3 regions of the Sinorhizobium sp. NFACC03 genome follow, and region 3 is predicted to be linked to each of the others. Evidence: predicted binding sites of a transcription regulator. Region 3 holds the regulator's gene; each other region holds the start of a gene.
The links. Region 3 encodes LexA, which represses DNA repair genes until DNA is damaged. Its sites were predicted from a motif close to TGTTCNNNNTGTGTTCNG; they were not measured.
Positions count from the first base shown of each region.

Region 1: BLU35_RS19530 (DNA recombination protein RmuC) is a predicted target of LexA. The motif match lies at 4,543-4,560, and genes of this name have one in related genera.
Region 2: parE (DNA topoisomerase IV subunit B) is a predicted target of LexA. The motif match lies at 4,562-4,579, and genes of this name have one in related genera.

Region 1 covers NZ_FMXF01000015.1:139,174-145,856, forward strand. The annotation lists gene BLU35_RS19520 (methyl-accepting chemotaxis protein) at 1-1,976, opposite strand, end outside; gene BLU35_RS19525 (ribokinase) at 2,366-3,265, opposite strand; gene BLU35_RS19530 (DNA recombination protein RmuC) at 3,317-4,510, opposite strand; gene def (peptide deformylase) at 4,662-5,186, shown strand; gene fmt (methionyl-tRNA formyltransferase) at 5,370-6,305, shown strand; gene truA (tRNA pseudouridine(38-40) synthase TruA) at 6,305-6,683, shown strand, end outside.
Region 2 covers NZ_FMXF01000002.1:61,589-68,271, reverse strand. The annotation lists gene BLU35_RS05745 (NAD-dependent epimerase/dehydratase family protein) at 1-148, opposite strand, end outside; gene BLU35_RS05740 (EamA family transporter) at 145-585, opposite strand; gene BLU35_RS05735 (FAD-binding oxidoreductase) at 679-2,001, opposite strand; gene BLU35_RS05730 (UbiA family prenyltransferase) at 1,998-3,440, opposite strand; gene BLU35_RS05725 (alpha/beta hydrolase) at 3,568-4,452, opposite strand; gene parE (DNA topoisomerase IV subunit B) at 4,694-6,683, shown strand, end outside.
Region 3 covers NZ_FMXF01000002.1:299,375-306,057, forward strand. The annotation lists gene BLU35_RS06830 (cryptochrome/photolyase family protein) at 1-651, opposite strand, end outside; tRNA gene BLU35_RS06835 (tRNA-Asn) at 747-821, opposite strand; gene BLU35_RS36045 (hypothetical protein) at 981-1,274, shown strand; gene BLU35_RS06845 (thermonuclease family protein) at 1,450-2,172, shown strand; tRNA gene BLU35_RS06850 (tRNA-Cys) at 2,249-2,322, opposite strand; gene BLU35_RS06855 (hypothetical protein) at 2,706-3,038, shown strand; gene lexA (transcriptional repressor LexA) at 3,129-3,854, opposite strand; gene BLU35_RS06865 (hypothetical protein) at 4,100-4,396, opposite strand; gene BLU35_RS06870 (hypothetical protein) at 4,728-5,339, shown strand; gene BLU35_RS06875 (hypothetical protein) at 5,372-6,067, shown strand; tRNA gene BLU35_RS06880 (tRNA-Ser) at 6,212-6,301, opposite strand; gene BLU35_RS06885 (septal ring lytic transglycosylase RlpA family protein) at 6,615-6,683, shown strand, end outside.

The DNA of each region.
Region 1 (6,683 bases), on a different contig from region 3:
TGCACCACCTGCTCGGCGATCTTTTCGAGCGCGCCGCCCGCCTTACCGACGAGGTCGACACCTTCGCGCACCTGGCCGGCCGAAGTGTTGATCAGCGTCTTGATCTCCTTGGCGGCATTGGCGGAGCGCTGGGCAAGCTCGCGGACTTCCTGGGCGACGACGGCAAAACCCTTGCCGGCTTCGCCCGCACGGGCCGCCTCGACGCCGGCGTTGAGCGCCAGAAGATTGGTCTGGAAGGCGATTTCGTCGATGACGCCGATGATGCGGCTGACCTCGTGCGACGACTGTTCGATACCCTTCATCGCGGCGATGGCCTTCTGCACCACTTCGCCCGACTGTCCGGCATCACTGCTGGCCACTTCCACCGATTTCGCGGCGACCTTGGCGTTTTCGGCACTGGCGTTGACCTGCGAGGTCAGCTCGTCGAGGGCTGCTGCCGTTTCTTCGAGGCTCGCCGCCTGCTGTTCGGTGCGGTGCGACAGGTCGTTGGCGGCGCTGCTGATTTCGCTCGTGCCGTTGCCGATGTTGACGACCGAATGGTTGACGGTGCGGATCGTCGCTTCGAGGCTTTCCATCGTCGCGTTGAAGTCGCGCTTGAGCTGGGCATATTCGCCCGGGAACTCGTCGGTGATGCGGAAGGCGAGATCGCCGGACGAGAGATGGGACAGGCCCTTGCCGAGGCGGGCGACGATGTCGCGCTGCAAGGCGCTGCTCTCGGCACGCTCGGTTTCCGACCGGCCGCGTTCGCGCTCGGCCTGTTCGCGCTCATGGCGGGCTTCGCCTTCCAGGCGCTTGGTGTCGGCAAGCTGGTGGCGGAAGCCCTCGAGTGCCTTGGCGACTTCGCCGGTTTCGTCGGAGCGATCCTGGCCGGCGATCGCCTTGGTATAGTCGCCGTGGCTGAGTCCTTTGACGTCGTTCACGAGGGCGGCGAGAGGCTTCTGCACGAAGCCGCGGACGGCGAGATAGAGACCGAGCAGAACGGCGCCGAGCACGACCAGGCCGCCGACGATCATCATGTAGGTCTGGTCCTTGACCGGGGCATTGATCGCGGCGCGCGGCACGTCGACGAGCACGACCCAGCTGGTGTTCACGCCCGAAAGCGCGAAGGGATAGACGAGGCGGTCGAAGGGTTCGTTGCCGTCATAGGAAAGGTTGGAAATGACGCCAGGCTTGCCGGAATCAAGCGCATTCTTGACGATGTCGTTGCCTTCGCCGTCATAGGCTTTGAGCAGCAGTTCCGGGATCGGCGCGACGAGCCACTTGCCGCTCTGCGACAGCAGGTAGACGCGCCCGGTTTCGAACGGCTTCAACTTCGCCAGACCCTCGGCCAGCGAGGCGAGTGAAATGTCGACGCCGGAGACGCCGATCAGCTTGCCGCCTGACATAACGGGATAGGCGATCGAGCTCATCGCGGTCGGAATGTCGGTACCCTCGGCAGTATAGGGCTGGGTGATCGCGCCCTTGCCGCTCTTTGCCGCGAGCGCATACCACTCCGCCGGATAATCGGCCTTGAAGGTGGAGTACTGGATTTCGTTGTTCCGGGTCTTCGACCAGTAGGGCGTGAAGATGCCGAGCTCGTTGCCGCCCAGTTCCTTATTGTTGACAACATCTTCCTGGCGGCCGTCGAAGGCCTTGGGCTCTTCCGCGAACCAGCTGCCGAAGGCTAAGGGGTTCTGCTCGAGGCTCGCCCTCAGGATATTGATCACCCCGGTGCGCTCCATTGACTTTTCCGCATGTGCCCGGCCGAGAACGCCGGCCATCGAGCGGGCAGCGCTCGCAAGCTCGCCGACGTCGCCGGCGATGTCGGAGGCGATCGCGCGGGCTTCACCGTTTGCCTGTTCAAGGACCAGCGTTTCGACGCGATCCTGGGTCTGGGAGATGAGAACGAAATTCGAGGCGAGCAGGACAAGTGCAATCGTGCCGCCTGTCACCGCGATCAGTTTGGTCGCCAGCGATTTGGCTTGGAACTTGAACATGAAATCCTCACGTGCTGGGAGGTCCGCCGGCTCTCGCCTGCGGTGGACGCATTTCGCAATGGGGGTGAACTCCATCATGGAGCGTCAGATGCCGACCGGCATGTTGGAGGCAACCGGATCGCTTCGACCGGCCTTCTCAGGCTCCTGAATAGACTGGAGATTCTTAAAATAGGCCCAACGCGGACGCTGTTTTACCTGTTGCTTTGATAAAATTGCGCGCGGAGTTTTATCTCCGCGACATCGGCTGTCCGGATTGCGCAAGCGGAGATTTTGAGACGGTTGGAAACGCGCGGCGGCAGAGAGCCGGCAAGAAAAATGCGGGCGATCTCCGCCCGCACCAGATGCCCTTTGGCCTATCACGGGTCGGTCCGACCCAAGGTTGTCGCGATCTAGATACGCGACGCCACTTCCGAGGAAAGCGGGATCGAGGGCTGGGCGCCGCTCTTCAGGCAGGCGAGCGAGCCGGCGACGGCTGCACGGCGCAGCGCATCGGGAAAGGCAATGCCGGCGTCGAGGCTGGCGGCAAGATAGCCGCAGAAGGTGTCGCCGGCGCCGACGGTATCGACCGGTTCGATCTTCAGGCCCTTGGCACGCTGGATCTCGCCTTCGTGCACGGCGACGACGCCTTCGGCGCCGAGCGTGACGATGACCGTCTGGCCGGTCTCGGCGTGAAGCGCCTTCATCGCGTCTTCGCGTTCCGCGCTGCTGATGCCGCTCCTGCCGGCAAGCAGCTCGAATTCGGTCTCATTGGCAATGACGATATCGGCCATGCGCCCGAGGCGAGCCGCATCCGCGGTCAACGGCGCGATGTTGATGACAGACCGGACGCCCTTCTGCTTGGCTACATTGAGCGCCTTCTCGACGGAGGCTGCCGGAATTTCGAGCTGCAGCATCAGCGTGTCGCCGGGCTTCATGCCGTCGACGGCTTTCACCGCATCGGCCTCATTGACAGTCGCATTGGCACTGGCGACGACGACGATGACGTTTTCGCCGTCACCGCCGACCAAGATATGCGCGGTGCCGGTTGGCTCTTCCACCGTCTTGGTCAGGGAGAGGTCGGTGCCAGCACCCTTCAGCAGTTCCAGCGCGCCATCGGCAAAACTGTCCTTGCCCACAGCACCAGCCATCTTAACTGTCGCTCCGGCACGTCGCGCGGCAAGCGCCTGGTTTGCGCCCTTGCCGCCGGCGGCGGTCGAAAAACCAGTTCCGGCAACGGTCTCGCCCGGCTTCGGAAGGCGTGCGGTCGTGGCGATCAGGTCCATGTTGATGGACCCAAAAACAGTGATCATGTGAAAATTTCCCGTCGGATTGCAAAGTGGGCCGGAGAGTGCCCGACAGCCTCAGTCCTCGTCAACCACCCGCAGGCGCAATTGCCCGACGCGGTTGTCGACGGCGGCACGCGGATCGCTTGCTTCTTGCGTCCCGCCTTCGGCTTGAAGTTCGAGCGCCTCGATCTTGGCGCCGCGCCGCGTGAGCTTGCTGGACGAAATCAGAATATCCTCGACGTCCTTCTGGCTCATGGCGAAATGGCCCTGAAGCTTGCGCACGCGCTCGTCGAGACGGCTGAGGTCCTCCATCAGCCTGGCTACTTCACCCTGGATCAGATGCGCCTGCTCGCGCATGCGCGCATCCTTGAGGATCGCCTGGATCACCTGGATCGACAAGAGCAGCAGCGACGGCGAGACGATGACGATCCGCTGGCGATGCGCCTTCTGCACGATCGCTTCGAAATGCTCGTGGATTTCGGCGAAGATCGATTCCGATGGCACGAAGAGGAAGGCGGTGTCCTGTGTCTCTCCGGGGATCAGGTATTTGCTGGCGATATCGCGCACATGGGTTTCCATGTCGCGGCGGAAGAGTTGCGCGATCTGTTGGCGGCGTTCCGCGTTCGGGGCATCCCGCATCGCGTTCCAGGCTTCCAGCGGAAATTTCGCGTCGATGACGAGCGCCGGCTGGCCGTTCGGCATGCGGATGGTGCAGTCGGGCCGTGCGCCGTTCGACAGCGTCGTCTGAAATTCAAAGGCGCCCATCGGCAGCCCATCGGCGATAATCGCCTCCATGCGTGACTGGCCGAAGGCGCCGCGCGTCTGCTTGTTTGAAAGGATCGCCTGCAACCCGGCCATGTCCTTGGCCAGCGACTGGATGTTGTTCTGGGCATTGTCGATGACCGCCAGGCGCTCCTGCAGCCGCCTGAGGTTTTCGTGCGTCGCCTTGGTCTGTTCGGTGATCGAAGTGCCGATCCGATGGGTCATGCCGTCGATGCGCTGGCTGAGGGACTGGTTGAGTTCGGCCTGCCGGGCGCCGAACACCTCGGCCATGGCGGCAACCCGCCCCTGCATCTCCGTCTGGGCCGCAAGCAGCATCGCCATCTGCTCCTGCCGTTCTTCGTCGCGAGTATCCCGACGCCGCGAAAGCGCCATCAGCAGCGCGACTGCCACCATCAGACCGCCGGCGATGGCGAGATGGCCCAGCGTGACCGGCAGAGTGCCGATGAAAAACAATGGCTGGGAAAGGTCGATGGGCGCTGGTTCCATGGTGTAAGCCTAACAGATTCGCAGATGTTTTATAGATCAAAACATGAACATCTGTACCGTGCGGTTAACGCGAGGCCATGGGAAAACGGCCGCTGAGGGTGGCAAGGCAATTTTCTTGCACGCCGATGGAAAGATCGGCTATGGGAGCAGCATGACGATCAAGCCGCTTATCATCCTTCCCGATCCTGTGCTTCGCCAGGTTTCCACGCCGATCGAAACCATCGACGCGGACATCCGCCGTCTGGCCGACGATATGCTCGAAACCATGTATGACGCGCCCGGCATCGGCCTTGCCGCGATCCAGATCGGCGTTGCCAAACGCATGCTGGTGCTCGATGTTTCGAAGGAAGGCGACGACAAGACCCCGCTCGTTTTCATCAATCCCGAGATCGTTGCTTCGTCCGATGAGCGCTCGGTCTACGAGGAAGGCTGCCTGTCGATCCCAGACTTTTACGCCGAGGTCGAGCGCCCCGCGGCGATCACCGTCAAGCATCTCGACCGTGACGGCAAGGAACAGATGATCGAGGCCGATGGCCTGCTCGCCACCTGCCTGCAGCATGAGATCGATCACCTGAATGGCGTGCTGTTCATCGATCACATCTCCAAGCTCAAGCGCGACATGGTGATCCGCAAGTTCACCAAGGCCGCCAAGACGCGCGGTGCGAAGGCGATCTGACGTCGACGACGCAAGCGGTCGCGAACAGATCGCGCGAAGGGCACGATTTGAGGGCGGGAACCCATTGAACAATTCCAGGAAAAGCGTGAAACGGTTTTCCGCCTGGAATTGTCCTGTTTCAGAGAATGAGATCATTTCGCCGTTTCCCCGCATGAAGTGATCTGAAAGGACGGAGTTACCGCCTTGTCACTTCGCATCATCTTCATGGGTACGCCGGAATTTTCGGTGCCGACGCTGGCGGCGCTTGCCGAGGCTGGTCACCAGATCGTTGCCGCCTATACACAGCCTCCGCGACCGGGCGGCCGCCGCGGGCTCGACCTGCAGAAGTCGCCGGTCCATCAGGCGGCCGACCTGCTCGGCATCCCCGTGCTGACGCCGGTCAACTTCAAGGACGAGCCGGATCGCCAGACCTTCCGCGACTTCGACGCCGATGTCGCCGTCGTCGTCGCCTATGGCCTGCTTCTGCCCGAGGCGATCCTCACCGGCACCAAATACGGCTGCTACAACGGCCATGCTTCGCTGCTGCCGCGCTGGCGGGGTGCTGCCCCCATCCAGCGCGCCATCATGGCCGGCGATCATGAGACCGGCATGATGGTGATGAAGATGGACAAGGGGCTCGATACCGGCCCCGTCGCCCTCACCAAGGCCGTCCAGATCGGTGAGACGATGACAGCGGGCGAATTGCACGACCGGCTGATGCAGGTCGGTGCGACGCTGATGAAAGAGGCGATGGCCAAGCTTGCGGCCGGCGATCTGCCGCTGACCGCGCAGCCCGACGAGGGCGTCGTCTATGCGGCGAAGATCAGCAAGGCGGAAACCCGCATCGACTTTGCCCGCAGCGCTCGCGAGGTGCATGATCATATTCGCGGCCTGTCGCCATTCCCGGGTGCGTGGTTCGAGCTCGAAATCGCCGGCAAGCCGGAACGTATCAAGGTTCTGAATTCCGAGCCGGCATCGGGTGCCGGCGAGCCCGGCACGGTACTTGACGACAATCTCACGATTGCCTGCGCCGAGGGTGCGGTCCGGCCCACGCGCCTGCAGCGCGCCGGCGGCAAGGCGCTCGGCGCCGCCGACTTCCTGCGCGGAACGCCGGTCGCGTCCGGCACGAGGGTCGGCTGATGCCGCGGTTCAAGCTGACCGTCGAATATGACGGCTCCGACTATGTCGGCTGGCAGCGGCAGGACAATGGCGAGTCCGTGCAGGGTGCGATCGAAAAGGCCGTCCTGTCGCTGACCGGCGAGACCGTTTCGATCCGCGGCGCCGGCCGCACCGACTCCGGCGTGCACGCCAGTGGCCAGGTCATGCATGTCGATCTGACGCGCCCGTGGAAGCCCTATACGTTGCGTAACGCGCTGAACGCGCATCTGGGGCTTGCGGGTGAGCGTGTGGCGATCCTCGAAGCCGAGGAAACGTCGCCGGAGTTCGACGCGCGTTTCTCGGCGCTGCGTCGGCACTATCTCTACCGCATCATCTCCCGGCCGGCGCCGCTGGCGCTGG
Region 2 (6,683 bases), 240 kb from region 3:
CGTCGCAATGGACGAAGCGGGCGCGGCCGTAATGCGGCAGGTCGGACTTGACGATATCGGCGATCACCACGTCCTCGCCGTCCTTGACTAGACGTTCCGCCAGGTGACGGCCAACAAAGCCGTCGCCACCAAAGATGATGTGTTTCATGACTTGCTCCCGAATTCTGCAGTGCTCACCCCGGCTGCATCCGCCGACTTGTCATCGGCGTGGGATGAGATGCCCGACTGGGCGATAAGAAGGGTTCCTGCGCAGATCAGCGCGATGCCGGCGATGCGCCAGGCATTGAGGTCCTCGCGGAAAACGAAATAGGCGAAGACCGCGACTGCGACGTAGGCGAGGCTCAGGAACGGATAAGCAAAGGAAAGCTCGACCTTCGACAGCACATAGAGATGCGACGCCATCGAAATGACGAAGGTCGCGAGGCCGGCAAAGACCCAGGGGTTGAAGACGATCTGGAACAGCCGGACGATCGCCGTTTCAGCGGTCATCGAAATCGGCCCGAGCGTCAGCATGCCCTGTTTCAGCATGAGCTGAGCGGCAGCGTTGGTAAGCACCGTAAAGAGAATGAATGGAATATATTTCATTGTTTTACTCCCAGTCCCGCAAATGTACTTACGGGCAAGAGACGGATTTTCCGTGAAGTTTGAAAGTTTATTTGAATAAAATTGTCTGCATTCTCATTCTGGCAAAGCCAGAGCCGTGCGCTTCCAGAAGTTGGAAACGAGCGCAGGATCGCGCAATGCCTCGATCTTCCTCCAGGAAGGGAAAGACATTTCAAAGACTTGCGGGCTCATGCGAGCATCCTTGTACGGATTGACCGCACCGCCTGCCTCCACCACGATGCGATCGAGCGCATCCAGCAGCTTTACTGTTCGTTCACCTTGATTGGCGAAGTCCAATGTCAAAGTAAAACCGGGTCGCGGGAAGGACAGAACTCCGCGCGAGCCGATATCGCCAAAACGCTTGAGAACCGTCAGGAACGACGCATGGCCGGCCTTGCGAGCCGTTTCCATGAGTTGCGCGGTGATCGCCGGTGCCCGCTCTGCCGGGTAGACGCTCTGGTGCTGATAGAGACCGCGTGGGCCGTAAAGCCTGTTCCAGGCGCCGATGGCATCCAGCGGATAGAAATAGGAGGTCCAGGGAACCGTCGTCACGGTTTCGCCAGGCTTTTCCTTGCGGAAGTAATATTCGTTGAAGGCCTTGAGCGTTGTCCGGTTCAGAAGATTGAAGGGCGGCGCGAAGGGCACCGAAAGCTTCAATCCCTTCGGGATATCGGGCAGTTCACAGGAGCCGTCGGCATGGTCGCCGGCCAGCAGTACGCCCCTGCCCGCGCGGGCTCCTATAGCGAGTTGGTCGATCCAGGCAACGGAATATTCGTGCTCGTCGTCGACCCGATCGACGAGGGCGAAGTATTGGTCGAGATTATCGAAGCGGATCGCATGCTGTTGCACGTGCGGCGACGGCACCTTCATCAGCCGCAGATCCGCGGTCAGGATCAACCCCGTCAGGCCCATGCCGCCGATCGTGGCAGCGTAGAGTTCAGCGTTCTCTCCGGGCGAACAGGTCAATCGATCCCCGTTCGAGCGCAGAAGCGTGAAACCTGTCACGTGATTGCCGAAGGTGCCGCGCGCATGGTGGTTCTTGCCGTGCACGTCGTTGGCAAGTGCGCCGCCGACGGTCACGAAAGCCGTGCCGGGGGTGACCGGCAGGAAGAAGCGATGTTCGATCGCGCGTTCGAGCACCTCGCGCAACGTCACGCCGGCCTCGCAGGTCATCATGCCGGTGCCGGGATCGAAGGCGATGATCCGGCCATGCCGGCGGCTTTCGATCAGCGTGCCTCGGTCATTGTGGCAACTGTCGCCGTAGCTGCGGCCATTGCCGAAGGGCAAGTAGCCTTCCGCCTCCAGGCTGCCGAGGCGATCCTCATAGTCGTCAGGCGAAATGGCCGGCCGCGCGCGATTGTCGAGGCGGCCCCAGCTTTCATGGTCTTGCAAACTCATTGCGGCCCGATGGCTCCAAACAGTATCAACAGCGCGCCGATCAGCATGGTCAATTGGCTGCGCCAGTCACGCATGATGAAGACAACAGGGTCCTCATGCAGCATACCGCGACGCGCGAGCATCCAGATGCGCAACAACATATAGAGCACCAGCGGGCAAAGCGGCCACAGCGCCCACGGCGTGGTGTACATTTCCTGGAGTTCCTTGCTGTGCACGTAGAGCGCAAGGACCAGAGCCGAGGTGAAAGCGGAAGCAACGCCAGCCTGCCCCACCATCTCGAAATCGACAGCGAGATAGCCGCGCCCCGGAACGTTGCCGCCATCCTTGTCGTCGAATTCGTGCAACTCGACATAGCGCTTCACCAGCGCCAGGCTGAGGAAGAAGAAGATGGCGAAGGAGACCAGCCAGAAGGAGAGTTCCGTGCCCGTGGCCGCGGCACCGGCAACAATGCGCGTGGTGTAGAGGCCGGCGAGCGTGAAGACGTCGACCAACAGCTTGCGCTTCAGCACGAAGGTATAGGCAGTCGTCGCGCAGGCATAGAACGCCAGCACACCGGCAAATTTCCATGGCAGCAACAGCGTCAGCGACAGCGATGCCAGGACGAGGCAGCCGGCAAGTATGAGCGCTGTCGGCACCGACATCTGGCCGCTGGCGAGCGGCCTGTGACGCTTCTTTGCATGGCGGCGATCATTGGCGAGGTCCGAAAGATCGTTGATGACATAGACCGCCGAGGCGAGGAAGCTGAAGGCGAAGAAGGCGACGATGACGCTCATGATCGCGTCGAAATGCAGCACCTCATGATTGAGGATCATCGGCACGCCGATGAGTACGTTTTTCGCCCATTGATGCACGCGGATGGACTTCAACGGCGCAAGCGCGCTCACCTTGCCGGTCTCCAGCCGTTCCGCGTCATGATTGCGGCGCCACTTCTCCGCCGCAGCATCCGGGGCGACCACGATCGCACGCCGCGCTACCTCGAAAACGGCGATATCGTCACGGCTGTTGCCCATATAGTCGAAGGCACCGTCGCCGAAACGATCGACCAACGCCTGGCGCTTGCGGCTGCTCGTCAGATTGAGCGCATCGGTCGAATGCATGACCGAGGAAAAAAGTCCGACATGATCGGCAACGTCTCTGGCGACCGACGGTGCAGCGCCGGTGACGAGCACCAGTTCGCGGCCCGCCTTTCTCTCCTCGGCGAGCCGATCGATGACGGCCTGCCGGTAGGGCCAGTCCTGAGCCTTGCGGCCGGAACGCAAGGCCACCTCATGCTTCAGCCGCGCCTTGCCCTTCGCCAACCAGAACAGCATGGGAAAGAGCATCAGCGGATTGCGCAAGAGAATGATCGCCGCACCTTCCCACAGCGTATCGGCGGCCAACAAAGTACCGTCCAGATCCACACACAGCGGAATGTGCCGTGTCTCGGTGCGCGCGTCCATGAATTCCATCCCAGCCATAATTGCCGGGCATGATGACGTCTTCAACTTTCCAGAGTGGAAACGCGGGCCACAATCTCGCCCGGAAACTGTCGGGCTGGTTAACAAATGTCAGCGGCGCGGACAAAGGTCAGCGGCGACCGATCCAGTTCAATGCATCGCGCCAGTCGGTCATGCGCACCGGGGTGCCGTGCGAGCCGGTTTCGAAGAGGACGAAGCGTGTCGGGTAGCCTTGGCCCTTCAGCGTGCGATAGAGCGCTTTCTGGCTCTCGGCCGGATAGACGCTGTCGCGGCTGCCATGGCTGAAGAACATGGGCAGCTTCGCCTTGTAAGTAGCGCTCTTGGTGAAATCGGGGTCGCTTACGCCACCCATGACCATCATGCCGCTGAGAGCCGCGACCGCGGAGGCATCGCGCGAAACGCCCCAGCAGATGAAGCTTCCCATCGAGGCGCAGGCCAGCACCACGGGGCGACCGCCTGAGTGCTCGGAAACCTGTTTGACCAGGCCGGCGATATCCGCAGCGCCTGCCGTGTCGAAGGAGCGGACGCTCGGCGCGTAGTAGACTCCGCCATTGGCGACGGCGAGGTTCTTCAGCCGATTGAAGTTACCGCCGAAGGAAAAATCGTTGGTGCCGAGCCGGCGATCACCGCCGCGGCCGTGGATGAAGATCACCGTGAAGGCAGCGCCGCGATCCGGACCGACACGGGTCACGTCAAGCAAGCGACCGCCAATGTCGAGCTTCTCATTGACTTGCTCGCTTTTCACGCCCAGCGAAACATAGGCGCGCTTCACCCGGCGTTCCGGAATTTCGTCCCGTTCGTTGATGTCGCGCAGTTCCTGATATTCCACCGTCAGGTCGTCGCCGCCATCATTTTGTTGCAGCACCTTGGCATAGGAGAAAAGCTCGTCCTTGAAGGGTTTCAATGTCTGCGCTTGAGCCGCGGAAGCGCCTGCGGCGAAGGCCGCAGCCAGAAAAAGCCGGCGAAACGAAAAAACAGTTGTGGACACGGCCAATGACGGGCTCCCTCTTTGGCCGGAAGCCTTGCCATCGCACGGACGCCAAAGCAACACTTGCTCCGTAACAGGGCCGCAAAGGCGGCATTTCACCTGCAAGCGATGCCAGCATTCTCCTTTTGTTCGCTCTTTCGGCGGGAGTCTGGCAGAATTCAGGTGATTCGACCGCCGGGGGATGGCGGCAAAGTCGAGGTCTTGCTATGGCCTCTCCCCAAGTGACAGGAACGATCCGAACGGCCCCATGGACGACAACAGCGACCTCTTCTCAATGCCCGAGCAACCGAAGCCCGTACAGCCGAGCGCCAAACCGGCTGTGCCAGTGGCACCAGTCGCGCGCGAAGAGCCGCGCCCTGCCCCGAAGGGTAGCGACGGCAGCGACTACGATGCTTCGGCGATCGAGGTGCTCGAAGGGCTGGAGCCAGTTCGTCGTCGTCCGGGCATGTATATCGGCGGCACCGACGAGAAGGCGCTGCACCACCTCTTCGCCGAAGTCATCGACAACTCGATGGACGAAGCGGTCGCCGGTCATGCAAATTTCATCGAAGTCCACCTCGATGCCGACGGCTTCCTGACGGTCACGGACAACGGCCGTGGTATCCCGGTCGAGAACCATCCGAAATTCCCGGGCAAGTCGACGCTCGAAGTCGTCATGACCATCCTCCATGCCGGCGGCAAGTTCGACGGCAAGGCCTATGAGACGTCGGGCGGTCTTCACGGTGTGGGCGTTTCCGTCGTCAATGCGCTCTCCAATGCGCTCGAGGTCGAGGTCGCACGCAACCGCAAGCTCTACCGGCAGCGCTTCTCCCGCGGTATTCCACAGGGTGGGCTCGAGGAACTCGGCGACGTGCACAACCGCCGCGGCACGCGCGTTCGTTTCCATCCGGACCCGGATATTTTCGGTCCGCACGCGCATTTCGAGCCCGGACGGCTTTTCCGCATGGCGCGCTCGAAGGCCTATCTCTTCGGCGGCGTCGAAATCCGCTGGTCCTGCGATCCGTCGCTGCTGCAGGAAGGCTCGGAGATCCCGGACAGGGCCGTCTTCCACTTCCCGGGCGGCCTGAAGGATTATCTTGCCGCCACACTCGGCAAGGAATTCACCGTCACCCGCGAGATCTTCGCCGGCAAGTCGGAGAAGGCCAACGGCCACGGCTCGCTCGAATGGGCCGTCACCTGGTACGGCGGCGACCAGCAGGTCCATTCCTACTGCAACACCATCCCGACGCCCGAGGGCGGCACGCACGAAGCGGGCTTCCGCATCGCGCTGACCAAAGGCCTGAAAAACTATGCCGAACTGACGCAGAACAAGCGCGCGTCGATCGTCACCACCGACGACGTGATGATCTCGGCGGCGGGCATGCTGTCGGTCTTCATCCGCGAACCGGAATTCGTCGGCCAGACGAAGGACAAGCTCGCGACGGTCGAGGCACAGCGCATCGTCGAAAACGCGCTCCGCGACCCCTTCGATCACTACCTTGCCGACAATCCCGGAGAAGCCGCCAAGCTGCTCGACTGGGTGGTCGAGCGCGCCGAAGAGCGCGTCCGCCGGCGCAAGGAAAAGGAAGTCAACCGCAAGACGGCAGTGCGCAAGCTGCGCTTGCCGGGCAAGCTTGCGGACTGCTCGCAGAACACGGCCGAAGGCGCTGAACTCTTCATCGTCGAAGGGGACTCGGCTGGCGGATCGGCAAAGCAGGCGCGCAACCGCGCCAACCAGGCGATCCTGCCGCTTCGCGGCAAGATCCTCAACGTCGCGAGCGCAGGCCGCGAAAAGCTCAGCGCCAACCAGCAGATCACCGACCTCATTCAGGCACTCGGCTGCGGCACGCGTAGCAAGTACCGCGAAGAGGATTTGCGCTACGAACGCATCGTCGTCATGACCGACGCCGACGTCGACGGCGCGCATATCGCCTCGCTGCTCATCACCTTCTTCTATCAGGAGATGCCAGAGCTCATTCGCGGCGGTCACCTCTATCTCGCCGTACCGCCGCTCTATCGCATCAGCCAAGGCTCGAAGACGCTCTACGCCCGCGACGATGCGCACCGCGAAGAACTGATGCGGACTGAATTCGCCGGTCGCGGCAAGGTCGAGATCGGCAGGTTCAAAGGTCTCGGCGAGATGCTGCCCGCGCAGCTCAAGGAAACGACGATGGACCCGAAGTTCCGCACGTTGCTCAAGGTGGAGATCGACGAGATTGATTTCGAGGGCACGCGCGAGGCGGTGGACAATCTGATGG
Region 3 (6,683 bases):
GTCGAGGCGAGTGCTCGCGCCTTTTTCCCCTGGCGTCCATATTTCACTGAACGTCGCTGCCCAGTTCGGTTTCGTTGGCAGAAGCGACCACGCGTCAAGCTGTTCTGAAGGGGGCCAGCTTTCCGGCGTCGCGATCTTTTTCGGCTCGTCGATCGGCGGAGCCGGCTCAACCTTCGATTCGAGCGCGCGCCAGAAAGGCGTGAACAGGCGATAGGGCCTACCGGTCGTCGTCAGCAAGCGCATGGGCTCGTGCAGCAATTGCCCGGCAAAGCTCTCGGCCGCGATGCCCTGAGCCGCGAGTGCTTTCTTCAGGGCCGTATCGGTGGCGATGCCGCACGGGTCGTAGCGACGATTCCAATGGACGCTCTTCGCTCCCGATAGGCGCGCTATCTCGCTGAGGACGTCCAGTGGGTCGCCGGAGCGGAGAATGAGTCGCGAGCCGATCCGGCCCAGTCGAGCCCCCAAAGCTTCCAGCGAATGGTGCAGCCACCATTGCTGCGCCGGGCCCAGCGGACCGTTGCCGCTTTCGTCCGGCTCCCGGATATAGAGTGGAATGACGGCAGCCTCAATGGCCGCAGCCGCAAGGGCCCTGTTGTCGCCAAGGCGCAGGTCCTTGCGGAACCAGACGATGATGGGCGCCGCCTTTGTCATAGGTGCCGTCTAGGACTGGGATTGATCACCGGGGGAACTTAGGTGCAAAATGAAAAAGAGCCATTCGCATTTCTGCAAATGGCTCTTTTCGAAACTGGCTCCCCGGGCCGGATTCGAACCGGCGACCTGTCGATTAACAGTCGAATGCTCTACCGCTGAGCTACCAGGGATCATCCGCGCCGCTGTTTCGCTGTGCGCTTCAGAAGTGAGGCTGCTAATACGCATGCTTTTCCGATTTGCCAAGCGGTTTTTTCAAAAAAAATGACAAGTTCGGTTGCCAGGCTGTGGAGAAGTCCCCAATTGTGGGAAAAGATGCCGGATAGGGAATGATGAATAAAAACAGGAAGCAGACGCATTTCGGGATTGATCCGCAGACGCGTCAGATCGTGCTCGGGAAATGGCGCATCACGCTGCCGGAATCGCCACTGCTGCGTATCCTGTTGGGCTCGCTCCTGGTATTCTTTGGTTTTCTCGGCTTTCTGCCGGTGCTCGGCTTTTGGATGATACCGCTGGGCCTCATCGTGCTTTCGCACGATATCCCGTCCGTCCGCCGTCGCCGGCGTCGCCTGGCTGTCTGGTGGGCACGCTGGCGCGGACGAGCCAATTCTTCGAACGGCTCGTGAACCGGAGCTACTGCGCACGTTTTCGGTCAACGCATCCGTCCCGGATGCCGCGGCTTCGATTCCCTGCCAATTGATTCTCAGCGAAGCGGCTGAACCCCTTGTTGAGGGAGGCCGCCGAAAACTTTTCGGCAACCCATCAATCGCATAATGCGGTCGCGAATCAGGATGGGGACGCATGGCCAAAGCCACTACGAAACGTCGCAGCCGGAATTCCGGTCGGAGCAGGGGCAAACAAGGCGGTATGGCGCCGTGGTATCTGGCCGCCGCACTCACTGTCGGCGGCGTGGTCGCTTACGATCATCGCGCCGAACTGAAACATTGGCCGGTGGTATCGGACGTGGCCGCGTTCACGTCGCGCCACGAATCGAAGCCGAAGCCCGTTCGTGTCGCGCAGAAAGCGGACGAGCGTCCCGCGCAACAGGCGGAGAAGCAGAAGCCGAATCCGGTGACAAGAGTTGCCCTTGCCGCTCCGGTGCCGTCCGTCGACGTCGGCGCCAAGGCGCCGACACCCGTGGTGCGGCCGAATGAGGAAGTGAAGACGGCATCCGTTCGCACGGATCAGTTTTATTTCTGCGGGATTCGCAACGACAACTGCGTGATCGACGGCGCCACCTTCCTGTACCACGGCGAAACGATCCGCGTCGCAGATGTCGATGCGCCGCGTATTCGCCAGGCAAGCTGCGACAAGGAACGTTCGCGCGGCTTCTACGCCAAGCAGCGCCTGCGCGAATTGTTGAATGCGGGTGACTTCAGGCTGGAAACGGCGGGCGGTCGTCAGGATGCCAAGGCCGGCGAAAAGCTGCGGCTGGTTACGCGGGGCGACCAGTCCATCGGGCGCGTGCTCGTATCCGAGGGGCTGGTACGGCCGTGGACAGGACACGCGACGCCCTGGTGCTGACGTCAAAAATTGCAGGAACCCAATGCCTTCAACGGAAGGCATTGCCGCAGCACTCTTTAATAGCGTGGAGATTTTTTGGAGGCCTCGCCCGGAATTGAACCGGGGTACAAGGATTTGCAGTCCTCTGCGTCACCACTCCGCCACGAGGCCTCACAGCTCGGATAACCGAGCGTTGGCGCGGATTTAGAATGATTGCAGAAAATCCGCAAGAGGCATTTTCCGAAAAACACAATGCGAATTTGTGGTTTGTGTGCTTTCCACAGGTAGAAGGTTTGGCAATGTCGACCGCTCGGGGGAGCGGGTAGCGATACTTCAAGCAGGGGTGGAAACGACTGCTTTCCTCTGCTTGCTTCGGGTTGCGACGCCCAGGAAGCGTTCGCTCAGGCGTGCCACACGCCCGCGCAAGCCACGTCCATTAGCTATCCGTTGGATCTTATCGCTTCGGTGAAATCGGTAGAGGGGGAACGATGACTCCGCTGACATCAGCCGCATCGGTAGCGTCCGTCATCATCAAAACGGAGGCAATGGCATATATGAAGACGAAACTTGTCCTGACGGCCTTGGCCCTCATCGCTGCGACCACATTTGAGGCGCAGGCAGAGGATCTGGTTTTCAAGCTGAAGAACAACACGGGCGCAGTGCTGACGAACTTCTATACGTCGCCTGTGGGCGTCAACGAGTGGGAAGACGATGTTTTCGGCCGGCAGGTGCTGAACCCAGGGGAAGACATGGAGATCACTATCGCCGACGGCCGGGAGGTCTGCAAGTACGACATGCGCTTCGAGTTCGAAGAAGGCTCCGGCCTCGATACGACCGAAGACATGCAGGACCTCTGCGAGCTCGGCGAGTACACCATCCACGAGTAAGAGGCGTGCCTTCAGGTCGCCTTCAATAAACAGAGCCTCGCAGCCGCAAGCGGTGGCGAGGCTCGGTCGGATGCCTGGTTTCCCTCGGAATCAGTGGTAGCGGCGGATCAGCCCGACGAGCTTGCCCTGGATCTTCACCCGATCGGGCCCAAAAATCCTTGTTTCGTAGGCAGGGTTCGCGGCTTCGAGCGCGATCGATGCGCCCTTGCGCCGGAAGCGCTTCAGCGTCGCTTCCTCATCATCCACGAGCGCCACGATGATATCGCCGGGATTGGCCGTATTGCCATTGCGGATGATCACGGTGTCGCCGTCGAAGATGCCGGCTTCGATCATCGAATCGCCCTTGACTTCGAGAGCGTAGTGTTCGCCGTTGCCGATCATGTCGAGCGGAACGGTAATGTCGTGCGTGTTGTTCTGGATGGCCGAGATCGGCACACCGGCAGCGATGCGGCCCATGACCGGCACGGAAACCGATGTGTTGTCGGCCACGGGCGCGGGCTTCGGCGGTGCGGCAGGAGCGGCCACTGGCGGCTTGCCGAGGCTGCCCTCGATCACGCTGGGCGAGAAGCCGCGGCGGGGCTGCTGCTGGCTGGATGCGTAAGCCTCCGGAAGCTTGATGACCTCGAGCGCGCGAGCCCGGTTCGGCAGACGGCGAATGAACCCGCGTTCTTCGAGTGCCGTGATCAGGCGGTGAATGCCGGACTTCGACGCCAGGTCGAGCGCATCCTTCATTTCATCGAAAGATGGTGGGACGCCCGACTCCTTCATGCGTTCGTGAATGAAGAGAAGCAATTCCTGTTGCTTGCGGGTCAGCATGGCACGTCGCTCCCAGAGGCGTGAAACAAATCAAGAACAGACACTATCTGTTCCATATGTGTTCCGCAAGTGCCTAAAATTCCGTGAACTCAGACAATTGGCGCGTCTGTGCGTGTCGATTGGTCACTTTTACGGGAGCAGAGCGGCTTGGGCGATGATCGTGCCCAAACGGAGGGCGGCGGCGTAGCGCATTACGCGACGGCACGGCGATTCGAACGAATCGCGAGCGTTTTTGTGCAAAGAGGCTAGGCCGGCTGCGTGGCGGCGCACGCGTCTTCGAATTCCTTCACCGTCTCGGCGCTGTTGTCTTCTGGAAGTACGGCATCCGCCGCATCGGTCGCGACCGGCCTGTCGCCATCATAGACGAACGACTGGATGTAGAACGCGATCGCACCCTTCCACACCTTGCGTCCATCGATCTGATGGCATGGCACGGCGCTCTCGAAATCGGTCTGAAGTTCGTCCACCGTGGCGGCGCTGAGCTTGACGTCAGGCATATTAGGCGATGCGACTATCGAAGCGAGAAGCAGGGCGGCAAGCACGGTGATCGTCCACTTTGATGCAAGGGTGGGACTACGGGGCGGTTAACGATGTGAACCGCGCTTTCGTTCCGAAGTCCAGCAAGCTTGGCGATCACTGTCATGTGTTCAACAGCTCTTTGGGTGCAGGCTGTGGCCGTTTTGCGCCAGGGGCACGCAGCGGCGAAGCCGCCTCAGCCTGGCGCGCCGTCCTTGCCGCAATCGCATGGGTTGCGCCAAGTCGCGGCCTCGCTACGGGCGTGCACAAATCCGTGTTGTGAAGATGTCGCACGTCTCGACAGGTAGTAAAAAAACGATAACTTTGCGGGAAAAATGGGGTGATTGCATGCGTAGATTGTCGTTGGCGGTTCTCTGTCTGTTGGTGGCGGCGGGAGCGGCCTCTGCTGAAGAAGGGCGTTCGAATATCTGGAAGGAGGTCAATGCTTGGACGGTGGGCTCCGATCCGTCCTTGGGCGGCTCGTGCTATGCGGCGACGAGCTACGACGGCGGAATGATCCTTCGAATCGGCTTCTATCCGAGAGGATCGGCGAACCTGGCGTTTCTTTCGATTGGCAATGCCGACTGGAAATCGATCGAGCCGCAGCGGGCCTTGCAGCTCGACCGTGGCCGCCAGTGGCCGGCTGTCGCGTTCGGCGTGGACCTCACAGGCTCGAAGGCTCTGGTCGTCAACTTCTCCAACACCGACTTCTTCACCGAATTCGTGCGCAAGAACACGCTGGCGCTGGCGTTCGAAGGGCGCGTGGTGGCGAGCCTCAGCCTGCGCGATTCGATGAAGGCCGTCAGCGAGATGTTCAAATGCCAGGAGGCGGTGATTGCGTTGATGCCAAACGGCGGGCAGGGGGCGGCCGCCGATCCGTTTGCGGGCGCTGGCGGGAATGCGCCAAACAATGACCCCTTTGCTGGTGGCGGCCAGACCAAATCGTCGAAAGATCCCTTTGCCATGTGATCTTTGGCGTGAGCGTCGGTCCGCGGGGAGAGGTGAATATTCCTAAAATTTTGCATGGGTGCGGGTCACCCACCCTCGACAGTCACGCGGCGACCTATCAAAATGCGGGCAAACGGGGGTTTTGCATGCGTAGATTGCTGTTCGGGTTGGTGAGCTGTCTGATGGCCACGGGACCGGCCGTGGCTGAGGAGTCCGAGATCATCAAATGGAAGGAAGTCGGCGGCTGGACCGTTGCTTCCGACACGTCGATGGAAGGCTCGTGTTTCATCACGTCGATATTCGAAGGCGGAATCAGGCTGCGCCTGGGGTTCTATCCCAAGGGCTCCGAATCACCACTCTACATGAGTTTCGCCAGCGACGATTGGAAGTCGCTCGAGGTCGGCAAGGACTATGACCTGACGTTCCGCTTCGACAAGAGCGATCCCTGGAGTGCGGCGGCGACCGCCGCCGGCGACGAGAGCGGCAAGTTCCTGTTCGTGAACGCCACCGATGCGGAATTCCTGACGGGGTTCGTGCGCAAAAGGACGTTGGCGATCGCCTTTGACGATCGCGTTGTCGCAAACCTCAGTCTGCGCGGCACCGGCCCGGCGGCGGAAGAACTCCTGAAATGCCAGCGAGCCGTGGATGAGATCATCGCCGACGAGGGCCGCAAATCCAAGGAGAAGAAGTCCGATCCGTTCAACGCGCCAAACGAGAAACGCTCAGCGCGTGATCCGTTCAGCCTCTAACCTGGCTTGAGTGAAAGGCGGAGGGCCCAGTCGTCGTCTGCCCGAGGCGAACCACACGGCGCTGACGCCTGCCGACAAGCGCTCGTTAAAATGAAGCACCGCCAGGGATGGCGGTCCATCGTCGGACTATATTTCTTGGGAAAATGGCGGACAGGGTGGGATTCGAACCCACGGTACGGTTTCCCGTACGCTGGTTTTCAAGACCAGAGCCTTAAACCACTCGGCCACCTGTCCTTGCCTGAGCTCGCAGTCAACTGCTTACCGGGCACGGCGTTATTGCGCGAAGCCCCGTCGCTTTGCAAGATTTAACATGCGTCGCTGAAAGATTTTCTCGATGGCCGGACTTGAGCGTGCGGGCACGCTTTGCCGGTAACCATCTGTAAACCATAACGCATGAAATCCGGCGCTGATCTGTGGATGAGTTCGCATTTTCGCCTTGTTGCTGTCATGTTTAATCGACTGTTCCGTTTCGGGACGCCGAGATTTCCGCTGGGGGCACGAGCGGAAGGTTTCGAGTACGGCTTATTCGATCGATGTTGTGGGACAGATGACATCCAGTAAAAATGCGGCATATCTGGTCAAGGGACTGCGCCTTGCGGCAATTCCTGCGCTGTGC